Regions from separate parts of the Kitasatospora sp. NPDC101108 genome, predicted to be linked through region 1. Evidence: riboswitches for the same ligand, from Rfam matches in the RefSeq annotation. Region 1 holds a riboswitch; the other holds the start of a gene.
The links. A riboswitch is a leader RNA that binds a small molecule or an ion and turns the genes downstream of it on or off. The one in region 1 is predicted to bind magnesium.

Region 1 (10,997 bases):
TGAGCGGCGTGCCGCGGTAGCGGACGGTGCCGGAGCTGGGCGGGAGCAGGCCGGCCAGGCAGCGCAGCAGGGTGGACTTGCCGGAGCCCGAGCGGCCGAGCAGGGCGACGATCTCGCCGGCCCGGACGGTGAGGTCGATCCCGGAGAGCACCGGCAGTTCGCCGTCGGCCCCGGCGTAGGACTTGGTCAGGCCGACGGTCTCCAGCAGGACCTCGCCGTCCTCCAGCAGGCCCCCGTCGTCGACCGTTTCCGTGGCGACGGGAGCAACAGCGGGAACAACAACGGGAGCAACAGCGGCGGAGCGTGAGAACGGGAAGCGCATCGGACGGGACCCCCAGGGCTAGAGCGAGTAGCGGCGCTCGGCCAGCCGGTACAGGCGGCGCCAGAGCAGGCGGTTGAGGACGACGACGTACAGGCTCATCACCGCGACCCCGGCGAGCAGGTGGGGGTAGTCGCCGCGTTCGGTGGCCCGGGCGATGTACGCGCCGAGGCCGGTGGCGGTGAGGGTGGTGCCGCCGAAGGTGACGACCTCGGAGACGATGGCGGCGTTCCAGGCGCCGCCGGAGGCGGTGATGCCACCGGTGACGTACGCCGGGAAGATGCCGGGGATGATGAGCCGGCGCCAGCGCTGCCAGCCGCGGACGCCGAGGTCGTCCATGGCCTCGCGCAGGTCGCTGGGGATGGCCATGGCGCCGGCGATGGCGTTGAACAGGATGTACCACTGGGCGCCGAGGGCCATCAGCAGGACGCCGCCGAGGTCGAGCGACAGGCCGGTGCGCAGCAGCAGCCAGACCACCAGCGGGAAGAGGAAGTTGGCGGGGAAACTGGCGAGGACCTGGACCAGGGGCTGGGCGATCCGGGTCAGCCGGGGGGAGAAGCCGATCTTCACGCCGATCGGCACCCAGACGACGGTGGCCACCGCGACCAGCACCACGACCCGGGCCAGGGTGGCGAGGCCGAGCAGCAGCGGTTCGCCGAAGACGCCGAGGCCGGTGGCGTGGGCGAGGTAGCGCCCGAGGTCGACCAGGCCCCAGAGCACGACGCCGCCGGAGAGGAGGGCGAAGACGAGGTCCCCGGTGCGCTGCCGTACGGGGCTGACGGCGAGCGGCCGGTCGTCGGTGCCGAAGACCCGCCCGGCCCGGTTGAGGGCGTGGCCGACGGGCCGCGACGCCCGGCCGAGCAGGGCGGGCAGGCGGGAGCGGCGCAGCAGGTCGAGGACGGCGGAGCGCTGCACCTCGGTGGCCTCGGACTGCTCGTTCTTGAAGCGCTCGGCCCAGGCGGTGAGCGGCCGCCAGAACAGGAAGTTGACGCCGACGACGAGGACGGCCATGGTGGCGATCGCCCAGCCGACCCGGCCGAGGTCCCCGGCGGCGATGGCGGCCCCCGCGTAGGAGCCGACCCCGGGCAGGGCGTACCGCTGGTTGTCGGCGCTGATCGCCTCCGAGGCGACCAGGAAGAACCAGCCGCCGCCGAAGCTGAGCATGCCGTTCCAGACCAGGCCGACCATGCCGGCGGGCAGTTCGACCTTCCAGAACCGCATCCACCGGCTGAACCGGAAGGAGCGGGACAGCTCGTCGAGTTCGCGCGGCAGCGAGACCAGCGAGTGGTAGAAGCCGAAGGTCATGTTCCACGCCTGGGACGTGAAGATGGCGAAGACGGCCGCGCATTCGAGGCCGAGCATCGAGCCGGGGAACAGCGCGAGGAAGCCGGTCACGGCGACGGTGAGGAAGGCGAGCACGGGCACCGACTGGAGGATGTCCAGGGCGGGGATCAGCACCCGCTCCAGCCGTCGGCTGCGGGCCGCGGCGTAGGCGTAGCCGAAGGTGAAGCCGACCGAGACGACGAGGGCGGCGAACATCCGCAGCAGCGAGCGCGCCGCGTCGTACGGCAGCCGGGCCGGGTCGGTGTCCACGGCGGCGTCGCGGGCGGTGGAGAACCGTACGGTGGTGCCCTGCCCGACCCGCAGGGCGAGGTAGAGCACGACCAGCACGGCGGCCGCCACGACCACGTCCACCCAGGCCCTCGGGCCGGGGCGGCGCGCAGCCCGGGGCGGCAGCGGGCCCCGGGGCGGCAGGGGGCCCCGGGGCGGCAGGGGGCCCCGGGAGAGGCCCGGGACGGACTTCGGGAAGGGCATGGCGGGGACCTCCGGCGCGCAAACCCGGGCAGTCTGCTCCCTCCCGACGTCCGTACGCAAATGAACCAGTGCTCAGACTGCCGTTCGGACCGTGCTCGGGGCCAGGTCCGGCCGCTCGGCCGCCTCGACGAACTCCAGGAGGTTGCCGACCGGGTCGGTGGTGTAGAAGCGGCGCCGGGGCGGCAGGCTGTCGTCCCAGACCACCTGGGCGCCGAGTTCGGCGAGCCGGAGGGCGAAGTCGTCGATCTCGCTGACCGCCATCCCGGGGTGGGCCCTGGTGTTGGGGCGGAAGCGCTCGTCGATGCCGAGGTAGAGCCGCACCCGTCCGCCGTCGGCGGCGAACCAGCAGCCGCCGCGCCCGGTGAGCGGCCGGGGCTTGGGGATCTCGGCCATCTGCAGGACGTCGCCGTAGAAGGCGCGCAGCAGGGCCTCGCTGCCGGGTGGCGCGGAGAGCTGGACGTGGTCGAGGGCCGTGATCACTGCGGCCTCCTGTCGAAGGGGGTGGACGTGGTGTGCCGCCGGGCCGCGGTGACCAGCAGCCGGGCGGTCGGGGTGGGCAGGTCGAGGTGGTGGGCGATCCACTGGGGGTCGTGCCCGTGGGTGGCGAACACCCAGGCGGTGTAGAGCCGGTTGAGGCCGGGGGAACCGGGGGCGAGCAGGAGCGGGCGGACCTGCTCCATCGGGAAGCCCTCCAGCGAGCGGGCGCTGAACCACTGGGTGTCGTCCTCCGGAGCGGTTCCTCGGGACCGGCCCGCCCGCTGCCGGCCGTGGGCCAGCAGCAGGGCGAGCAGCAGTCCGGCGACCGAGGCGCCGATGAGCACGCCGGAGAGGAAGAGCCGCAGGGGCTCGGGGGCGACGCCGACGGCGAGGCACTGGAGGGTGAGCAGGAGCAGGACGCCGCCCAGGGCCGTCGTTCTGCCGGTCCGGGGGAACGGGTTGGCTGCTCTGGTCATGCGGTGTCCTCCTTCTGCGGGTTCGGCTTTTCGGTGGTTGGTTCAGGCGGCGCGGACCAGCCGGGGGTCGTACTTGTAGCCGATCTGCCGGACGGTGGCGATCGCCTCCCGGTGGCCGGGGCCGAGCTTGCGGCGGAGCCGGGCTATGTGGGTGGCGATGGTGCGGGTGTCGCCGGTGTCGGGCCGGCCCCAGACGGTCTCCATCAACTGGCGGCGGGAGTGCACCCGCAGCGGGTTGCCGACCAGGTGCGCGAGGAGCTCGAACTCCAGGTACGGCAGGTCGAGGTGCTGGCCGTCGACGGTGACGGTGCGCTGCTCGGGGTCCACCACCAGGCCGGAGTCCGCGGTGACGACGGGCTGCGGGGCGGGCGCGACGGTGCGCCGGGCGGGGGCGGCCGTGGCGGCGTGGTCCGAGAAGATGGCGTCGAGCCTGGGGTAGCGCACGGCCATGGCGGATGCTCCTTCGTCGGGTCGGGTCGGGTCGGGTCGGGGGTCGGGTCGGGTCGGGTCGAGGACGGTTTCGGTCAGCGGCCCGGGCGCCAGGAGGCTTCCAGGCGGGCCGTACCGTCCGGTGCGGTGACGGTGTGCCAGCTGGCCCGCAGCCGGGTCGGACGGCCGGTCGGGGCGGTCGGGGCGGCGACGGCCTGCAGGACGGAGTTGTCCAGCGGGCTCGCTGCCAGGCGTCGGCCCACCGCGGCGAGGGCGGCGCGCAGTCGGCCGCGGTCGGTGGACGGAAGGGCAGGCTGGAAAGCGGCAACGATGGACATGGCAGGTCACCTCCGTGACAGGACAAGTGGATGTGAACAAATGCGGCTGTATGAAGGAGAATTGATGACTCGTCAGGCAGCTGCGCCCGCGCGCTCGGCGGCGGCGTGGGCCAGGCGGCGCGCGGCAGCCGGCGGGAGGTCCGCGAAGCGGGCGAGCCAGTCCGGGCGGTGGCCCTGGCGGGCCAGCAGGTAGGCCAGGTGGACGCGGGGCTCGTACGCGGAGGCCGGGGTGTCGGGCGTGCCCGAGAGGGGGCAGGCGCCGGGGTCGTCGAGGCGGTAGGCGCGCTCGACGCCGTCGTGCAGGGCGAGCCGGACGCTCGGGCAGCGGTGGAACGGCGTGGTGTCGGTGTCGGTGGCGGTGCGGATGGTGGTGCCGAGGGCGGTACCGGTGGGGCGCATGGCCGTACTCCCTTCCTTTCCCCGGGTGCGGGGCGGTCGAGGGTTCCGGGGCGGGGCCGGGGGCGGTGGGCGGTCGTGCGCGGTCGCCGCCCCCGGCGTCCGGGTCAGTGGTTCAGGGCGGTCTGGACGACCTTGATGATGACCATGATCATCGCGATCAGCAGGTAGGTGCGCAGCGCACCCATGCCGACCTTGCGGGCGGTGGACATGACCGGCTTCTCCAGGGTCTCCAGCGGGGGCATCCGCCAGTTCTCCCGGCCGGTGCGGTCGATCGGGTCCTCCTTGGTGCCCTTGCGGCCGAAGGTGAAGAAGTACCCGGCGACCAGGACACCCGTTACGCCGCAGCCGGCCATGATCCAGAGCAGGGCGTCGGAGCTGATGTCCGGCCAGACCACGGCGGCGGTCAGGATCAGCGACAGCATCACCAGGATGCCGACCACCGCGGAGGTGAAGGCGTTGGTCTTGGGACCGTTGCGCCAGGGGCCGAGCACGGCCCTGTCGTTGCAGAGCAGCAGCAGGAAAACGGTCGCGGAGGGCAGCAGCACCCCGGCCAGCACCTGGACGAACTGGGTCATCAGGCCCTGCGCGTAGTCGGTGGACAGCAGGGTGATGGCGGCGGCCACCACGACCACGCCGGCGTAGATGCCGTAGAAGCCCTTGGCACCCTTGACTCCGCGGTGCAGCGAGTGCTTGATGCCGAAGACGTCGCCGATGGCGTAGGCGGTGGACAGCGAGACCGCGAAGGCGCCGATGATCGAGGCGTCCAGCAGGGCGATGGCGAACAGCACGCCGACCACGTGACCGGCCTTGTCCTCCAGCCCCTTGGCCACGCCGGCCGCGTCGGAGAACTGGCCGAAGCCGTCGGTGCCGGCGAACGCGGCGGCGCAGAAGCCCATCATGGCGGAGGCGCCGATGATGACGATGGCGATGCCGATCCACAGATCGGCCTTCTCGTACTTCATGAAGCGCGGGGTGATGCGCTTGTCGATGACGTAGGACTGCTGGAAGAACAGCTGCCAGGGGGCGACGGTGGTGCCGACGATGGAGACGATCAGCAGCATGACGGTCGCCAGCTCGCCCGAGCCGCCGGGCATGCTGGGGACCACGAAGTCGTGGGCCAGCTGCGAGGTCCTGGGGTGGACCATGAAGTAGATCGGCACCAGCAGCAGCGAGCCGACGCACAGCGTCACGGCGACGCGCTCGAAGCGCTGGAAGGAGCCGGTGAAGGCCGACGCGATGATCACCGCGGCCGCCAGGACCACGGAGGCGACCTTCGGCAGGCCCAGGTACCCGGCCGCGAGTGTCACCCCGATGAACTCGGTGACCAGCGTCAGCGCGTTGAGCAGGAAGAGGTCGATGACGCTGAACGCGCCCCAGAACTTCCCGAAGCGCTCCAGGATGAGGCGGGCGTGGCCGACGCCGGTGACGGCGCCGAGGCGCAGCACCATCTCCTGGTTGACGTACAGGACGGGGATGAGCAGGGCCAGCGTCCACAGCAGCTGGGTGCCGTAGTTCTGCCCGGCCTGGCCGTAGGTGGAGAAGGCGCCGGCGTCGTTGTCGCCGACCATCACGATCAGGCCGGGGCCGACGATCGCCAGGAGGGTCTTGAGTCTTGCGCTCAGGCCCTGGCGTGGTGCCTGGTCATCGAGCCGGATGGTGCCGAGCGCACCCTTGATGTCGCCGATGTGGGCGTCGTCGAGCGCCGCCGAACGCGGCTGCGGGGGCTTGGAGTTGAGAGTGGTGTCGGTGGTCATGGCGTTCCTCCCGTGGGCCCCGGGCGGCGGGGCGGTTGGGGGCGCGCGGCAGCAGCCCTTTCCTGCGTACGGGCGCGGAGCATCGGCGCGCGGCGGTGCGCGCCCGTGCGGGCACGGCGAAGCCGCGTGCATGGTGAGCCGATGCTGATGCGCCCTCAAATCAACGCGTGGAGAAGGTTGTTACCGCGTGCCGGAGGTGTACGGGGCGTACGAGGACAGGCGGGGGCAGGGGCTACTGTGGCCCGGACTACTGCAATCCATGTCTCTCGCCTCCTCCCGGTCGGCGCACCCCGTGGTGCGTGTCATCGACGCGGCAAGGAGTTCGCCGGCGCGCGGAACGGCCACCGGTTCACCCCAACTCGTCAGAGCTTTGGCACTCCACGGCGTGTCCAACCCCCCTGGGCCGGAAGCCACTTCGGATCAACCCTTAGGTCGGGAGGATCTGTCCTAACCCTGGGCGTCTCTCGACGTCGTCGGATCAGTGGCCTGTGTCCGTGAAGAAGCCTCACCGAACGAGGTGCCTTCTTCAAACCTCCAGAAGCATAGACCGGCCGGAGCGCGATACTTGCGTACTTGGTAGAACCTTTACTGTCTGGGCGGGCCGCGGGCGTTCCGCCGCCCGGGTGACGCGGGTTTGGCCGCCACGCGCCCACGGAACGACTTCCCGCCGTACCCGTAGCGGCACGGCACCGGCCCGTGCCCGGAACCGAGGGGTGGCATGGCGACCACAGGCTCCCAGGGGGCTCCCCGGCAGGCGAGGGCACTGGCGCTCGCCCGGAAGCCGAAACTGTGGCTCTTCCCGAGCGTCCTGTGCGCACTGGTGGCCGTGGTGCTCTCGCTGCTCTACATGGGCGGCATCGTCAACCCGAACGGGAACCTGCACCGGCTGCCGATCGCCCTGGTCAACGCCGACCGGGGCGCCCCGCCGCCCGGCCGGGCGGTGAACTCCGGCACCGAGCTGACCCGGGCGGTGGTGGCCGGCACACCCGGCGAGACCGTCGACTGGAAGCAGACCGACGAGGCCGGCGCCCACGACCTGATCTCCTCCGGCAAGGTCTACGCCGCGCTGCTCGTCCCCGCGGACTTCACCGCCGCCGTCACCGGGCTGGCCACCGGCGGGGCCACCGCGCGGCCCACCCTCACCGTCCTCACCAACCCGGCTCTGGGCAGCCTGGGTGCCTCGATGGCCTCGCAGATCGCCCAGGGCGCCGCCCACCAGGCCTCGCTCGCCACCGGCAGGCAGCTGCTCGCCGCCGTACCCGCCACCAAGTCCTCCGGACCGGACGGCGGCGCCACCGCCCGACTGCTGCTCGCCGACCCGTTCACCGTCACCACCAAGGCCGGCCCGATCGGCAGCCACAGCGGGCTCGGCCTGAGCGCCTTCTACTACGCCCTGCTGTCCGTCCTGAGCGGCTTCATCGGCGGCAACATCATCCACAACGGCGTAGACGGCGCGCTCGGCTACAGCGACAGCGAGATCGGCCCCTGGCACACCCGCCGCCCGACCGTACCGATCAGCCGCACCCAGACCCTGCTGCTCAAGATGATGATGACCGCCGGGATCATGCTGCTCACCACCTCGCTGGTGCTGCTCTGCACCGTAGGCATCCTCGGCATGGACGCCCCGCACATGGCGATGCTCTGGCTCTTCGCCTACTGCGCCAGCCTGGCCGTCGGCCTCGGGGTGCAGGCGATCAACGCCGCGTTCGGCGGGATCGGGCAGCTGGTGTCCATGTTCGTCTTCATCGCCCTGGCCCTGCCGTCCTCCGGGGCGACCGTCCCGCTGCAGGCGGTGCCCGCCTTCTACCGCTTCCTCGGCGCCTTCGAGCCGATGCGACAGCTGAGCGACGGCATCCGGGCGATCCTCTTCTTCGACGCGCGCTCCGACGCCGGACTGGCCCGCGGCTGGACCATGATCGCCGTCGGCGTGGTGCTGGCCCTGGCCTTCGGCTTCGGGATGACCCGCTACTACGACCGCAAGGGCCTGCACCGCTGGACGCCCCAGCCCTCCGACTAGAGCCTGTCCGGGGCCTGTCCGGGCCGACCGGCTACGCGCTGTCCCGGGAGGTGTTCTCCGAGCCGGTGTCGATCCGGTCCGGGCGGGTGTACACGTTCATCGAGTCGCCGCGCAGGAAGCCGACCAGCGTCAGCCCGCTCTCCTCGGCGAGGTCCGCCGCCAGCGAGGACGGCGCGGAGACGGCGGCGAGCATCGGGATGCCGGCCATCACGGCCTTCTGGACCAGCTCGAAGGAGGCCCGGCCGCTGACCATCAGCACCGTGCCGCGCGCCGGGAGCAGGCCCTCGCGCAGCGCGTGGCCGACCACCTTGTCCACCGCGTTGTGCCGGCCCACGTCCTCGCGCAGGCAGAGCAGCCGGCCCTCGGCGTCGAAGAGTCCGGCCGCGTGCAGGCCGCCGGTGCTGTCGAAGACCTTCTGGGCGGCACGCAGCCGGTCGGGCAGTGCGGAGAGCAGCTCGGGGGTGACCCGCAGCCCGTCCTCGGCGACACTCCACGGCGCGGTGGTGCGCACCGCGTCCAGGCTGGCCTTGCCGCACAGGCCGCAGGAGGAGGTGGTGTAGAAGTTGCGCTCCAGCGAGGCGTCCGGGGCGGGCACACCGGCGGCGAGCACCACGTCCACCACGTTGTAGGTGTTGCCGCCGTCGGCGGTGGCCCCGGCGCAGTAGCGGATCCCGGCCAGGTGGTCGGCGGCGTGCAGCACGCCTTCGCTCACCAGGAAGCCGGCCGCCAGGTCGAAGTCGCTGCCCGGGGTGCGCATGGTCACCGTCAGCGGACGGCCGCCGACCCGGATCTCCATCGGTTCCTCGGCGGCGAGGGTGTCGGGGCGGTGCGAGGGGGTGCCCTTGCGCAGTCGCAGTATCCTGCGCGGAACGGTCACTCGGCCCATCGTCGTCGGCTCCTCGGGGTTCGATCCGGTCGGTACGGATCAATCCTCCCTCCTGCCGGCGGTGCGCGGTTCGGGCAGGTGGCGGGGGCTGGGGGCGGCGGCAGGTGGCGGCGGCGACCGCCAGGCTGAGGACGCCCCCCGCAGCCACGCCGTGGTTCATCGCTCCGGGCGTCGAAGAGGCGGCTCCCGTGAGCCGACCAGCCGCGCCCGTCGGAGGCCGGGCGAGCACCCCCCGACCGGGAATTCCGCCCTTGGCCTACCGGCCGTTCCCCACCGCCAGCACGACCGCGCTCGCCGCGCCGCCCGGCGTCTCGTAGTTCACCGTCTCCCCGGCCCGGCGGCCCAACAGCGCCTTCCCCAACGGGCTGTCGTAGGTCACCAGGGTCATTTCCCGCTCCTCCGCCAGCTCCGAGATCTCGACGGTCTCCTCCTCGCCGTCCGAGAACCGCACGGTGACGGTCGAACCCACCCCGATCACCTCGGTCGACGGTGCCCCGGCCACCTCGGCCTCCCGCAGCCGCCCCTCCAGCTCGGCGATCCGCCGGTCCAGCCGCGTCACGTCGGAGGCCCGCTGAAGTTCGTCGGCGGCATCCGCGGAATCACCCGCCGGACCATCCCCCCGAAGCGTCGCGGCCACCTCCCCCCGCTCCACCCGCAGCTGTGCCAACTCCTCGCGCACCGCGCGCAGCCCCTCGGCACTGATCGGTTCCGGCCCACCGCTCATCACAAACTCCCGGGTCTCTCACGGGACGTTGAAACACCGGCCGTATCTCATTACCCCACCCCGCCGCGCCCCCGGCAAATCCTCCGCGCAGTCGCCCCGGTTTCGAGGAACTGGTTCGCGCAGATACGGGCGGCCGTCCGGCACAACGGCGCCCATGACCGGCGGCGGCCCACACCGCGCCCCCCCACCGGAACTCCCACGGACGCCCCCTGGGATCCGGCCCTGGGCCCGGCACTGCTCGCCTCCGGCCGACGCATCGAGGAGGAACCGGTCCTGGACGACCTGCTCGCCGATCTGGCGTCCCCGGCCGCTACCGCACGGGGACGCGGACCCGTTGGTCCTTCGGCATCGGCATCGGCGGCGGGCGGACCGGGCTGAGGAAGCTGCTGGGAGTGCCGTGCCAGGAGACGGAGAGGGCTTGCGGTGGCCCTTGGTTCCGCACGGCGAAGGGCCACTTGCGTCAGCTGGCGTGGTGGTCGAACTCGCCTGCCTTGGCCGCTCGGAGGAACCTGACGAACTTGGCGGGAGTGGTGCGGACTATGACTTGGCCGTCATCGGACTCGCGCACCTCGACCAACCCGTTGGCGGTACGCACCTCGACGCAGTTGTCATTCGCGGCGGAGTAGCTGGACTTCTGCCAAGCAGAACTATTCACGCTTGCTCTCCTTTTCCTTCTTAAGGGATCCGATGAACTCTCGGGTCTCCTCCTCCGAGAGAGCGCGAGACCCGAACCGGGCGAGCAGGGCCATATGAGCTGGGGCGTCGAAGATCCGGGCGCCACGGCTCGTGTCCACCTGCGCCGTATCCAGCTCGGGGATCACTCCCTCGGCTCTCGCTGGAGCTTGGCATCGCACCGACATCGAACGGGACTACTCGGATTCTTCGAATTGGAGTCCTACCGCTCCGAGAGCAAATGACACGAGCGTGCGCTTTTCTGGGGTGAGCGGCGCCTCGCTCCGCGGAGCGAGGCGCCGCCGGGTCAGATGGCGAGGTGATCGAACTCGCCGGCCTTGGCACCTTGAAGGAACGCGGCGAACCTGGCCGGGGCGGTGCGGACTATGACCCCGCCGTCGTCGGACTCGCGTACCTCGACCAACCCGTCGGCGGTACGCACCTCGACGCATTCGTCGTTTGCGGCGGAGTAGCTGGACTTTTGCCACGCAGAACTATTCACGCTTGCTTTCCATTTCCTTCTTGATGGATCCGATGAACTCTCGGGTTTCCTCCTCCGAGAGGGCGCGAGACTCGAACCGGGCGAGCAGGGATCGAAACCTGGCCATGTGTGCTGGGGCGTCGAAGATCCGGGCGCCAAGGCTCGTGTCCACCTGCGCCGTATCCAGCTCGGGGATCACTCCCTCGGCGT
Region 2 (10,997 bases), on a different contig from region 1:
CCTCCCGGACGGCCTCGGCGACGTCCTGGGTGCGGTAGTCGACCAGTTCGTCCGCGCCCAGCTCGCGCAGCAGGCCGTGCTTGGCGGCGCGCGCGGTGCCGATCACGTACGCGCCGCGGTCCTTGGCGATCTGGACGGCGAGGTGGCCGACGCCCCCCGCGGCCGCGTGCACCAGCACCCGCTGCCCGGGGCGCAGCCCGGCGGTGTCCACCAGGGCCTGCCAGGCGGTGAGCGCGGCGAGCGGCAGGGCGGCCGCCTCGTGGTGGCTCAGACCGCGGGGCTTGGGCGCGAAATGCCTGGCAGGGGCCGCCAGGTACTCGGCGTAGCCGCCCGCGGCGTGCGGGAAACGCGGCATCCCGTACACCTCGTCACCGGGCCGGAAGACCGTCACCCCGTAGCCGACCGCCTCGACCACGCCCGAGACGTCCCAGCCGAGGATGAACGGCGTGGTGCCGCCGGTGGGCGTGGTGCCGCGCGAACGGGTCTTCCAGTCGGCCGGGTTGACGCCGGCCGCGTGCACCCGGACCAGGATCTCCCCGCGGCCCGGCTCGGGGCGGGCGGTCTCCACCCACCGCAGCACCTCCGGGCCTCCGGCGGTGTCCTGCGAGATCGCGCGCATGGTGTCGGGCATCGGGGCTCCTCGTGGTCGTCGGCCCGGCCTGCTGACCGGGGGTGGTGCCGCCAGCGTGCCGGGACGCGGCCGCCCCCGGTGGTGGCGCGATGGCCACATGGTGAAAGGATCCGGCCATGCACCACGTCGGCGTACTCGCCCTGGACGGCGTCTTCCCCTTCGAACTCGGCATCCCGGCCCGGATCTTCGGCACCGCCCGGGACGAGACGGACAGTCCGCTCTACACCGTCACCACCTGCGGCCTGGACGGCGGGCCGGTCCGCACCGCCGCCGACTTCCACCTGGCGGTCGGCCGGGACGCCGGGCTGCTGGCCGAGGTCGACACCGTCGTCATCCCGCCCTCGGATTCGCTCGGCGACATCCGCGAACACGGCACCCTGCCGGAGCCGCTGCGCACCGCGCTGGCCGCGATCCGCCCCGGCACCCGGATCGTCGGCATCTGCACCGCGAGCTACGTGCTGGCCGCGGCCGGCCTGCTCGACCGGCGCCGGGCCACCACCCACTGGCGGGAGGCCGACCGGCTGCAACGGATGTTCACCACCGCCCGGATCGACCCGGACGTCCTGTTCGTCGACGACGGCGACGTGCTGACCTCGGCCGGGGTCGCCGCCGGCATCGACCTGTGCCTGCACCTGGTCCGCCGTGACCACGGCAGCCGGGTCGCCAACGAGGTCGCCCGCTCCTGCATCGTCCCGCCCTGGCGCGACGGCGGCCAGGCACAGTACATCCGCCGCCCCGTCCCCGAACCCTCCTCCGCCACCACGGCCGCCACCCAGGCCTGGGCCCTGGAAAGCCTCGCCGAACCGCTCACCCTCGCCGACCTGGCCGCCCATGCCCACACCAGCGTGCGCACCTTCTCCCGCCGCTTCCGTGAGGAGACCGGTACGACCCCCGCCCAGTGGCTCACCGCCCAGCGCCTCGACCTCGCCCGGCACTACCTGGAGACGACGGACTGGACCGTCCCGTTGGTCGCCCAGCGCTCCGGCCTGGGCACCGGTGCCTCGCTGCGCCAGCACCTGCGCGCCGCCATCGGCGTGAGCCCGCAGGCCTACCGGCGGACCTTCCACCCGGCCTGACGACCGGACGACTGCGTGCATCGAAGGCGCCAGGGCCTGTCCGGCCCGCACTGCGGGAGCCATCCCGTCCGCTGCCGGTTCGCCGGCGCCGGACGGCTCACGGACGCGGCGCGCAGGCCAGCAGGTACGGCAGTGCGGGGAGCACCAACAGCCCGACCCACCACGCCAGTCGGTGCCGCCGGCCGTTGCCCGGCCGGGCCAGCCGGCGGACCCTGGGGAGCACCCCGGTGGAGGCGACTCCGAACGACGTCCCGCCCGATGCCGCCCCGGACCCCGACGCCGCCCCGGACGCCGAGGTGGCCAACGCGCAGAGCGCCGACGCCAGTTCGCTGCGGGACACCTTCGCCAGCGCCGCGTCGTCCGCCGCCATCTCCAGCAGCAGTGCGACCTCCGAGCGCCCCAGCCGGGCCAGCGGCAGCGGCCCGAACAGCAGGGCGAAGGTGTCGGCGGGCAACCGGAAGAGGTGGTGGCGGCCGCGGATGTGCCCGTGCTCGTGGGCGACGGCCGCGGCCAGTTGCCGCTCGTCCAGCAGGCGCAGCGCGCCGCGCGACAGCACGACCCGGGAGCGGCGCCCCGGCAGGCAGTAGACGGTCGGGTGGGCGTGCTCCAGCACCAGCGCACCCCAGCGGCGGTCCGGTACGGCGACCACGTCCAGCACCGCCCGGTGCCGCCGCCGGGCCCGCCCGGTCCGCACGCCGACGACGGCCACCAGTGCGGTGAGCACCGCCCCGGCCGTAGCCAGCAGCCACCAGTCATGGGTGTGGGGCAGCACCGGCCCGGTCGGTTCGAGGTGGGAGATCAGCCCGATCAGCCCGATCAGCCCGGCCGGCTCGTGCGCGGCGGGCTCGACGGCGTGGTGCCCGGCCAGGACCAGGGCGACGGTGAAGGAGGCCATCAGCGCCAGCCACAGGGCCGCGCCGAGCGTGGGGCGGGCCTGGAGCCGGGCGGAGCCGGCCAGCCGGCGGGGCAGCAGCACGCCGGTCACGGCCAGGTGGAGGCCGAGCAGGGCGAGCGTCACCCGGCGTCCCGGGCCTTCACCTGTTCGAGGGCGGCGATCAGCGCGGACGCCTCGTCCCCGCTGATCCGGTCGACGAAGTGCAGCAGCGCGCCGGCCCGGTCCGGGCTGGTCTCCAGCGCCTGGTGCATCAGCTGGGCGGTGTATGCCTCCCGGGTGCAGGTCGGCTCGTACACCCAGGCGCGGCCGACCTTGTCCCGGCGCAGCCAGCCCTTGGTGTGCAGGATGTCGGCGACGGTGGTGACGGTGGTGTACGCGACCGCCCGCTGCTGCTGGAGGTCGTCGACCACCTCGCGCACCGTGGCCGGACGGCCCCAGGTCCAGAGCCGGTCCATGATCTCGGCTTCGAGATCGCCGAAACCCCGTAGCACCGCCCTCGTCTCCCTCGCCGAACCCTCCGCCGGCGCCCTTCGCCCGCTGGAACGCGGCCCATGCTACGGCGCCGCGCCGGGCGCCCGCCCCCGGGTGAGGGGAGCGGGCGCCCACGGAGTCCGGGCAGTGGTGGCCACCCGGTGGTCAAGGAGTGCCTGACGTGCTCGAACGGCGATCAGGACAGCCGCCGCCCGAGCGCCACCCGCGAGCGGGTGAACAGCGCCGCGAGCAGCCCCGCCACCACCGGCAGCACCAGCACGACCAGCAGCAGTTCCCCCCAGGGCGCGGTGATCAGCGCCGGCTGCGAACCGGCCCCACCGACGCGGGACTTCAGCAGCCCCACCGCCGGGACGAACCCGTTCGCCGCCCCGAGCACCGCGCCGAGCAGGGCGATCAGCGCGCACTGCAGGCCCGCCATGGTCCGGCGGATCCGCGGCGGCGCGCCGACGGCCGCCAGAGTGGCCTGGTCCTGCCGGGAGTCGGCGGCCGCGAGCCCGGTGGCGATCCCGGCCGCGCCGAGCACGACCAGTCCGGCGAAGCCGGTGAGGGCGAGGGTGATCGCGTCGCTCCTGGGCCGGTAGCCGCGCTCGACGGTCAGTTCGGCGTAGTGGTCCAGCCGGGCGGCGGCGGCCGCGGCCCGCTGCTGCGCCTTGCGGTCGGGCGGGGTGGCCGGCCGCCACACCGAGCCCTGGGGCGCCGAGCCGAGGCCCAGCCCGGCCAGCGCGCCGGTCGGCATCAGCCCCTGGGCGAAGCGGGCCGCGTTCGGGTCGTCGACCAGCACCGCGTCCACCGGCACTTCCCGGAGGTCGGGCCCGGGGATCTGCCCGGGCTGCAGCGGCGCACCGCCGCCCCCGCGCAGCAGCAGCACGGCCTTGCCGTCGGCGCCGATCAGCGAGCGGTCGAAGACCAGCAACTTCCCGGCTGCCAGGGCTCGTTCGGCCGCCGGATCGCGGACGTCGAACAGGTTGTGCAGCACGGAGGCGTCCCCGGTGGCGACGCGCGGCGGGTCGGCGAGCCGGTGCGGCTCGGCCGGTCCCTTGAGCACGACGGTGCTGGAGCAGTTGTCGCAGAACCGGTAGACCAGCTGGCCGACGTCGGCCCGCCCGCCGAGCCCGGTCAGCTGCTTCTCCACCTCGGCCGGCAGCTGGGCGGCCTTCGGTCCGTCGTCGTGGCTGATCAGCTGGACGGCGCCGAACGGGGCCTGCGGCCGGTAGTCGCGCCGGTTCTCGGCGTCCGTACTGGTGCCGTACACCCCGATGGCGACGGCTCCGGCCACCGCGGCCATCACCGCGGCGACGGCCGGCGCGGTGCGCGAGCGGTTGCGGGCGGAGTCCCGCAGCGCCAGCCGGGGGCCGAGCGGCAGCCGTCCGGCGAACCGGCCGAACAGGGCGACCAGCACCGGGGTGCAGGCGAGCAGGCCGAGTTCGGCGGTGATCGAGCCGCCGAGCACGGTGAGCGTACGGGCGTCGTAGGTGCTCACCACGGGCAGGCCGCGCTGCACCGCGCCGGCGCCGTACACCGCGATCGCACCGCCCCCGAGGACCAGCGCCACGCCGAGCACGGTGACCAGGCGGCTGGGCGTGCGGACGGTGTCCCGCCCGGTGAGTCCGGCGGTGACGCTGCGCCGGGCGGCCTGCCAGGCGGGCAGCGCGGCCGCGAGCAGCGCGGTGAGCAGGCCGATCCCGGCGATCGCCAGCAGGTCGGCGACCGGCAGCGCGAAGTGTCCGAAGCGCGCGCCGCCGACCTCCTCGATCACCGGCCGCAGCGCCGCGACCAGCCCGGTGCCGACGGCCACGCCGAGCGCCGCTCCGGCCAGGCCCAGCACCAGTCCGCCGCCGAGCACCACCGCGCCGATGTGCGAGCGCCGGCCGCCGGCCGCGCCCAGCAGCGCGAGCTGGCGGCGGGAGCGCCGGGCGCCGACCGCGAAGGCCGGCCCGGCGAGCAGGGCGACCTCCAGCAGCGCCATCCCGGTGACGGTGGCGACCACGACCCTGGTGCTGTTGCCGATGGCCGGGTCGCGGTAGGTGGTGGAGTCCCGGAAGTAGGGGACGGCCCCGTACGGCGGCGGGTCGAGCGCGACCGAGCGCGCGGTGAGGGTGTAGCCGTGGGCGTTGAACCACTGGACCTGCGCCCAGTCGAGGGCGCCCCCGCCCGGCAGGTGCACCAGCCAGGACGGGTGCTCGCCCCGCGCCCGCTCGGCAGCCGGGCTGCCGGGCTCCGCGGCGGCGGCCAGTTGGTCGAGCAACTCGCCCGGCCTGGCGACGAGTTCGACCCGGCCGAGGTCGCCGGGGTGCTCCACCACACCGGTGACGGTGAAGGTGCTCCCTTCCAGCCCCTGGACGGTGGTGGTGCCGCCGAGCGAGAGCCCGGCGTGGTCCAGGAAGGCCTGGGTGGCGGCCAGTTCGTGCGGTGCGCCCGGGGCGCGGCCCTTGACCAGGTCCAGCCGGCCGCGCCAGACCGGGTCGCCGAGGTCGGCCTCGGCGGTCAGGGTGCGGACCAGGCCCTCGGGCGAGCTGGCGCCGGTCTCCGGACCGGTCCGGGCGGGAGTGAGGGTGCTGCCGGGCGGCAGCAGCGAGGTGACCAGGGCGGCCGGATCGGTGCCCGCGGCCTTCAGCTGCTCGGGCGTCGGCTGCCCGCCGGGCCGGGGCTGGACGGCGAAGGCGCCGTCCTCGGCGACCGGGGCCTGTTCGACGCTCCGGCCCGGGCTGAGCGCGGTGACCAGCGCGTCAGCGCCGCCCACCACCCGCTCGACCCGTTCGGCCGGGGTCAGTTGACCGCTGCGGTGGACCACGTCGGCGCCGGTGACCCCGAGGACGGGCAGTGCCACCATGGCCAGGATCAGGGCGCTGCGCCCCTTGGCCCGCAGCGCGTCGCGCCGGGCGAGCCGCAGCGCGACCCTCCACGCTCCGAACCTCACCGGACCACCTGGCCCAGGTGGTTGGGCCGGTGGACGGCGGCCTGGCAGCCGCCGGAGCGGCGCCCGGTGCTCTCCGAGGCGACCGCGCCGTCCCGCAGGTGGACCACCCGGTCCGCCCAACCGGCGTGCGAGGCCTCGTGGGTGACCATCACGGCGGCCGCCCCGGCGTCGCAGCGGGCGCGCAGCACGGCGAGCACGGCGTCGCCGGTGGCCGAGTCCAGCGCGCCGGTCGGCTCGTCGGCGAGGACGAGCCGGCGCTCGCCGATCAGGGCGCGGGCGATGGCGACGCGCTGCTGCTGGCCGCCGGACATGTCGTCCGGGAACCGGTCGGCGAGCCCGCCGATGCCCAGTTCCTCCAGGGCGGCCAGCGCCTCCCGGCGGGCGGTGCGGCCGGAGACCCCGTCGAGCTCGCGCGGCAGGGCGATGTTTTCGGCGGCGGTGAGCGCCGGGATCAGGTTGTAGTCCTGGAAGACGTACCCGACGGAGCGCCGCCGCAGGTCGGCGAGCCGGCCCCGGCCGAGCCCGCCGAGGGCCACGCCTTCGACGAGCACCTGGCCGTCGCTGGGCAGGTCCAGCCCGCCGGCCAGGGTCAGCAGGGTCGACTTCCCGGAGCCGGACGGGCCCATCACGGCGACGAACTCGCCCGGGTGGACGGTCAGGTCGATCCCGCGCAGGGCGTGGACCTCGGCGGCTCCGCGCCCGTGCACCCGGGAGACCCCGGACAGCTGCAGGACGGGTGCGGGCCGGCTCGGATCGATATGGGACACAGTTCCCCCACGTGAGCTGGTCAGCTGTATATGTCGGTGAACTATATATGTCGTGCGCGGATGCACAAGCCGGCCCGGTTCGGTCAAGGTTCTACAAAGCTGTCGAAGATCAGCCGAAAAGGTGACGTGCGGCGGCTGTGGCGGGTCTATGCTTTTGGAGGTTTGAAAAGGCACCTCGTTCGGTGAGGCGTCTTCACGGACACAGGCCACTGACCCGACGACGTCGAGAGACGCCCAGGTTCAGGACAGGTCTTCCCGAGTTAAGGGTTGACCCCAAGTGGCTTCCGGCCGATCCGGCTGGACACGCCGTGGAGTGCCAAAGCTCTGACGAGTTGGGGTGTACCGGTCCCTCGTCGACCGGTGTGCTCCTTGCCGTGTCGCGACGCGGCGCACAGTCGGTGCGCCCCCGACCGGGAGGAGGCGAGAGACATGGACTGCAATAGTCCGGGCCACAGTAGCCCCTACCCTCGCATGCTCTCGAACACCTCCGGCACGCGGTAACAACCTTCCCTGCGCGTTCACCCGGCGCTTCGTCCTGTGCTCAACCATGCCCGGACGCAAGCCGCCTGACGCTTCGTCATGCCCGCACGGCCGCCGCCGCTCAGCGTCGCCGTACGGAGCGGACGGCGTGCGCCCGCAGGGAGGATCGCTGCTGCGTGCCCCCTGTCGCCCTCTCAAGGAAGAGGGCAGGGAGGCTCCGCCATGACCAACGTGATGCTGGACCCGAAGGTCCCCACGGTCCACACCGCTCCCGCCGTCCCGTCCGCCGTGCTCGACGACGCCCACGTCGGCGACATCAAGGGCGCGCTCGGCACCATCCGGCTCGACGACACCACCCCCCGCAGCGGACTCTCCGCCCGGCTCAAGACCCTGCTGGCGATCGTCGGCCCCGGCCTGATCGTGATGGTCGGCGACAACGACGCCGGCGCCTTCTCCACCTACGGCCAGGCCGGGCAGAACTACGGCACCCAGCTGCTGTGGACCCTGCTGATGCTCGTCCCCGTGCTGTACGTCAACCAGGAGATGGTGCTGCGCCTCGGCGCCGTCACCGGCGTCGGCCACGCCCGGCTCATCCTGGAGCGCTTCGGCAGGTTCTGGGGCGCGTTCAGCGTCATCGACCTCTTCCTGCTCAACGCCCTCACCCTGGTCACCGAGTTCATCGGCGTCACCATGGCGGCCGGGTACCTCGGACTGCCGAAGGTCGTCTCGGTGGTGCTGGCGGCGGCGATCATCATCGCCTCGGCCTTCACCGGCTCCTTCCAGCGCTTCGAGCGGGTCGCCATCACGCTGTGCGTCGGCTCGCTGCTGCTGGTCCCGATCTACTTCATGGTCCACCCCAGGACCTCGCAGATGGCCCACGACTTCGTGACGCCCAGCATGCCCGGCGGCGCCGGCCAGCTGGCCGCCGTGATGCTGGTCATCATCTCGATCGTCGGCACCACCGTCGCCCCCTGGCAGCTGTTCTTCCAGCAGTCGTACGTCATCGACAAGCGGATCACCCCGCGTTTCATGAAGTACGAGAAGGTCGACCTGTGGATCGGGATCGTCGTGGTCATCGTCGGCGCGGCCGCGCTGATCGGCCTCACGGCGGCGGCCTTCGCGGGCACCGACGGCTTCGGGCAGTTCTCCGACACCGCCGCCGTGGCCAAGGGCATCGAGGACAAGGCCGGACACCTGGCGGGCGTGCTGTTCGCCATCGCCCTGCTGGACGCCTCGATCATCGGCGCCTTCGCGGTCTCGCTGTCCACCGCCTACGCCATCGGCGACGTCTTCGGCATCAAGCACTCGCTGCACCGCGGGGTCAAGGGCGCCAAGGGCTTCTACGCGGTGTACGCGGGCCTGGTGGTGGTCGCGGCGGCGATCACCCTGCTCTCCAACGGCTACACCCAGGGCCTGATCACCCAGTTCGTCCAGGTGCTCGCCGGGGTGCTGCTGCCCTCCGCCACCGTCTTCCTGCTGCTGCTCTGCAACGACCGGGCCGTGCTCGGCCCGTGGACCAACGGGCCGAGGACCAACGCCTTCACCTCGACGGTGGTCGGCGTGCTGGTGATGCTCTCGCTGATCCTCACCGCCTCGGTGGTCTGGCCGGACATCAGCTCCGGTGCGATCCTGTGGATCATGAGCGGCTGCGGGGTCGCGGGCGTCCTGGTCGCCGGGTACTTCTTCACCGTCGGCCGGCGGGGCACCAAGGAGGACCCGATCGACCGCACCGGCCGCGAGGACTGGCGGATGCCCCCGCTGGAGACGCTGAGCCGTCCGGTGATGTCCACCGCCCGCAAGGTCGGCATGGGGGCCCTGCGCGCCTACCTGCTGATCGCGATGGTCATGGTCATCATCAAGATCGTGCAGACCGCTCTGAACCACTGAGCCACCGGTCGCGACCCGTACGGACGGGCGGTGGGCAGCGGCTCGCCACCCGTCCGTTCCCTTTGCCCGCCTTCCCCGCGACTCCCCTGAGCGCAGCGACTCCCGTGAGCGCAGCGGCTCCCGTGGGTCCAGCGGATCCTCCGGAGGAGGTGCCGTCGTGCACACCCTGACCACCGTCGAGTTCCTGGTCCGGCTCGCCGCCGGCGTCGCCTGCGGCGCGCTGATCGGCGTCGAGCGCCAGTGGCGCGCCCGGATGGCCGGTCTGCGCACCAACGCCCTGGTCGCCGCCGGGGCCACCCTGTTCGTCCTGTACAGCGAGGCCGTCGGCGACACCGGCAGCCCCACCCGGGTCGCCTCCTACGTCGTCTCCGGCATCGGCTTCCTCGGCGGTGGCGTCATCCTGCGCGACGGCGCGGGCGTGCGCGGCCTCAACACCGCCGCCACCCTGTGGTGCTCGGCCGCCGTCGGGGTGCTGGCCGCCTCCGGCAAGCTGGACCTCGCCGTCCTCGGCACCCTCGCCGTGCTCGCCGTCCACCTGGTGCTGCGCCCGGCCGGGCGGCTGCTCGACCGGGCCCCGCAGTCCGGCAGCGACCCGGACTCCACCTCCCGGGCCACCGTCCACCTGGAGTGCGACCGCAAGGCCGAGAGCCACATTCGCGCCCTGCTGCTCCAGGCCCTGACCGCCTCCGGCCTCGCCCCCACCGGCCTGCGCGCCCGCCGCACCGACCAGGGCGACGCCACCAGCCTGCGGGCCACCGTGGCGATCAGCGGCCAGGTCGCCCCGGCCCTCGAACAGGTCGTCACCCGGCTGTCCCTGGAGCCCGGCGTGCGGGACCTCCACTGGCACCTGGACGACGAGACGGACGAGCCGGGCAACCCGGCGCTGGCCTGACGGCGCTGATGTAGAACGGAAAGACCGTCACACGAACCCTCCGGGAGGCCCGATGCCGAAACCCGACCCCGAGCACGGGCCGCTGGTGCCGATGCTGCTGGTGCTGACCGTGGTCACCGGGGTGGTGGACGCGGTCAGCTACCTGGCGCTCGGGCGCGTCTTCGTCGCCAACATGACCGGCAACGTGGTGTTCCTCGGCTTCGCCCTGGCCGGCGCCCCCGGGCTGTCCGCCACCGCCTCGCTGGCCGCCCTCGCCGCCTTCCTGCTCGGCGCCCTGGCCGGCGGCCACCTCTTCCGGCGGCTGTCCGGCCACCGGGGGCGCCTGCTGACCGTCGCCGTCGCCGTCCAGTCGGTGTTCGTCGCGGTGAGCATCCTCCTGGCGGCCGCGATCGGCCACAGCTCGGAGACGGCCCGCTACACCCTGATCGGGCTGCTCGCCCTCGCCATGGGCGGGCAGAACGCGGTGGTCCGCTCGCTCAAGGTCCCCGATCTGACCACCACCGTGCTCACCATGACCATCACCGCCCTCGCCGCGGACCTCACCGGCTCGCGCCGACTGGCCTCGGCCGTCTGGATGTTCGCGGGTGCCCTCCTGGGCGCAGCCCTCGTCCTCCACGCCTCCGTGCCCGTCGCCCTGGCCCTGGCCTTCGCCCTGCTGGTCGCCGTCGCCGGCCTCACCCACCTCGCGGGCCGGTCCACCCCGGCCCCGGCCTGGACGCACCGGCGCTGAGGCGCAGGGCGGTCAGCCCTCCGGGCGAGGTGAAAGCCGGTCCCGGCCCCGCCGAGCGGCTCAGTCCTCCAGGCGGTTCCCGGCGCGCCCGCTCCACAGCGGTTCCAGGCGGGCCCAGTCGGCGGTCCACTCGTCCTCGGCGCGGCGGTCGAGCACGTTCAGGCGCAGCCGCAGGGCGGTCAGCCCTCCGGGCGAGGTGAAAGCCGGTCCCGGCCCCGCCGAGCGGCTCA

Region 2: it holds a riboswitch for magnesium, as region 1 does, so the genes downstream of both, ACZ6Z8_RS23625 (NRAMP family divalent metal transporter) here and ACZ6Z8_RS17125 (NRAMP family divalent metal transporter) in region 1, are expected to answer to the same signal.

The regions. Positions count from the first base shown of each region.
Region 1 covers NZ_JBVJLM010000006.1:400,340-411,336, reverse strand. Annotated here, with positions in the region: gene ACZ6Z8_RS17160 (ABC transporter ATP-binding protein) at 1-322, opposite strand, end outside; gene ACZ6Z8_RS17155 (ABC transporter permease) at 341-2,134, opposite strand; gene ACZ6Z8_RS17150 (VOC family protein) at 2,207-2,614, opposite strand; gene ACZ6Z8_RS17145 (hypothetical protein) at 2,611-3,087, opposite strand; gene ACZ6Z8_RS17140 (winged helix-turn-helix domain-containing protein) at 3,130-3,537, opposite strand; gene ACZ6Z8_RS17135 (hypothetical protein) at 3,612-3,854, opposite strand; gene ACZ6Z8_RS17130 (hypothetical protein) at 3,927-4,253, opposite strand; gene ACZ6Z8_RS17125 (NRAMP family divalent metal transporter) at 4,358-6,007, opposite strand; M-box (ykoK) riboswitch at 6,354-6,531, opposite strand; gene ACZ6Z8_RS17120 (YhgE/Pip domain-containing protein) at 6,726-8,024, shown strand; gene fdhD (formate dehydrogenase accessory sulfurtransferase FdhD) at 8,056-8,910, opposite strand; gene ACZ6Z8_RS17110 (GreA/GreB family elongation factor) at 9,167-9,634, opposite strand; gene ACZ6Z8_RS17105 (DUF2399 domain-containing protein) at 9,524-10,012, shown strand; gene ACZ6Z8_RS17100 (DUF397 domain-containing protein) at 10,095-10,289, opposite strand; gene ACZ6Z8_RS17095 (DUF397 domain-containing protein) at 10,614-10,808, opposite strand; gene ACZ6Z8_RS17090 (helix-turn-helix domain-containing protein) at 10,801-10,997, opposite strand, start outside.
Region 2 covers NZ_JBVJLM010000011.1:78,471-89,467, reverse strand. Annotated here, with positions in the region: gene ACZ6Z8_RS23655 (NADP-dependent oxidoreductase) at 1-631, opposite strand, end outside; gene ACZ6Z8_RS23650 (GlxA family transcriptional regulator) at 748-1,707, shown strand; gene ACZ6Z8_RS23645 (M56 family metallopeptidase) at 1,805-2,725, opposite strand; gene ACZ6Z8_RS23640 (BlaI/MecI/CopY family transcriptional regulator) at 2,722-3,057, opposite strand; gene ACZ6Z8_RS23635 (FtsX-like permease family protein) at 3,270-6,011, opposite strand; gene ACZ6Z8_RS23630 (ABC transporter ATP-binding protein) at 6,008-6,769, opposite strand; M-box (ykoK) riboswitch at 6,946-7,122, shown strand; gene ACZ6Z8_RS23625 (NRAMP family divalent metal transporter) at 7,481-9,145, shown strand; gene ACZ6Z8_RS23620 (MgtC/SapB family protein) at 9,303-10,037, shown strand; gene ACZ6Z8_RS23615 (YoaK family protein) at 10,090-10,767, shown strand; partial or broken gene ACZ6Z8_RS23610 (hypothetical protein) at 10,828-10,997, opposite strand, start outside.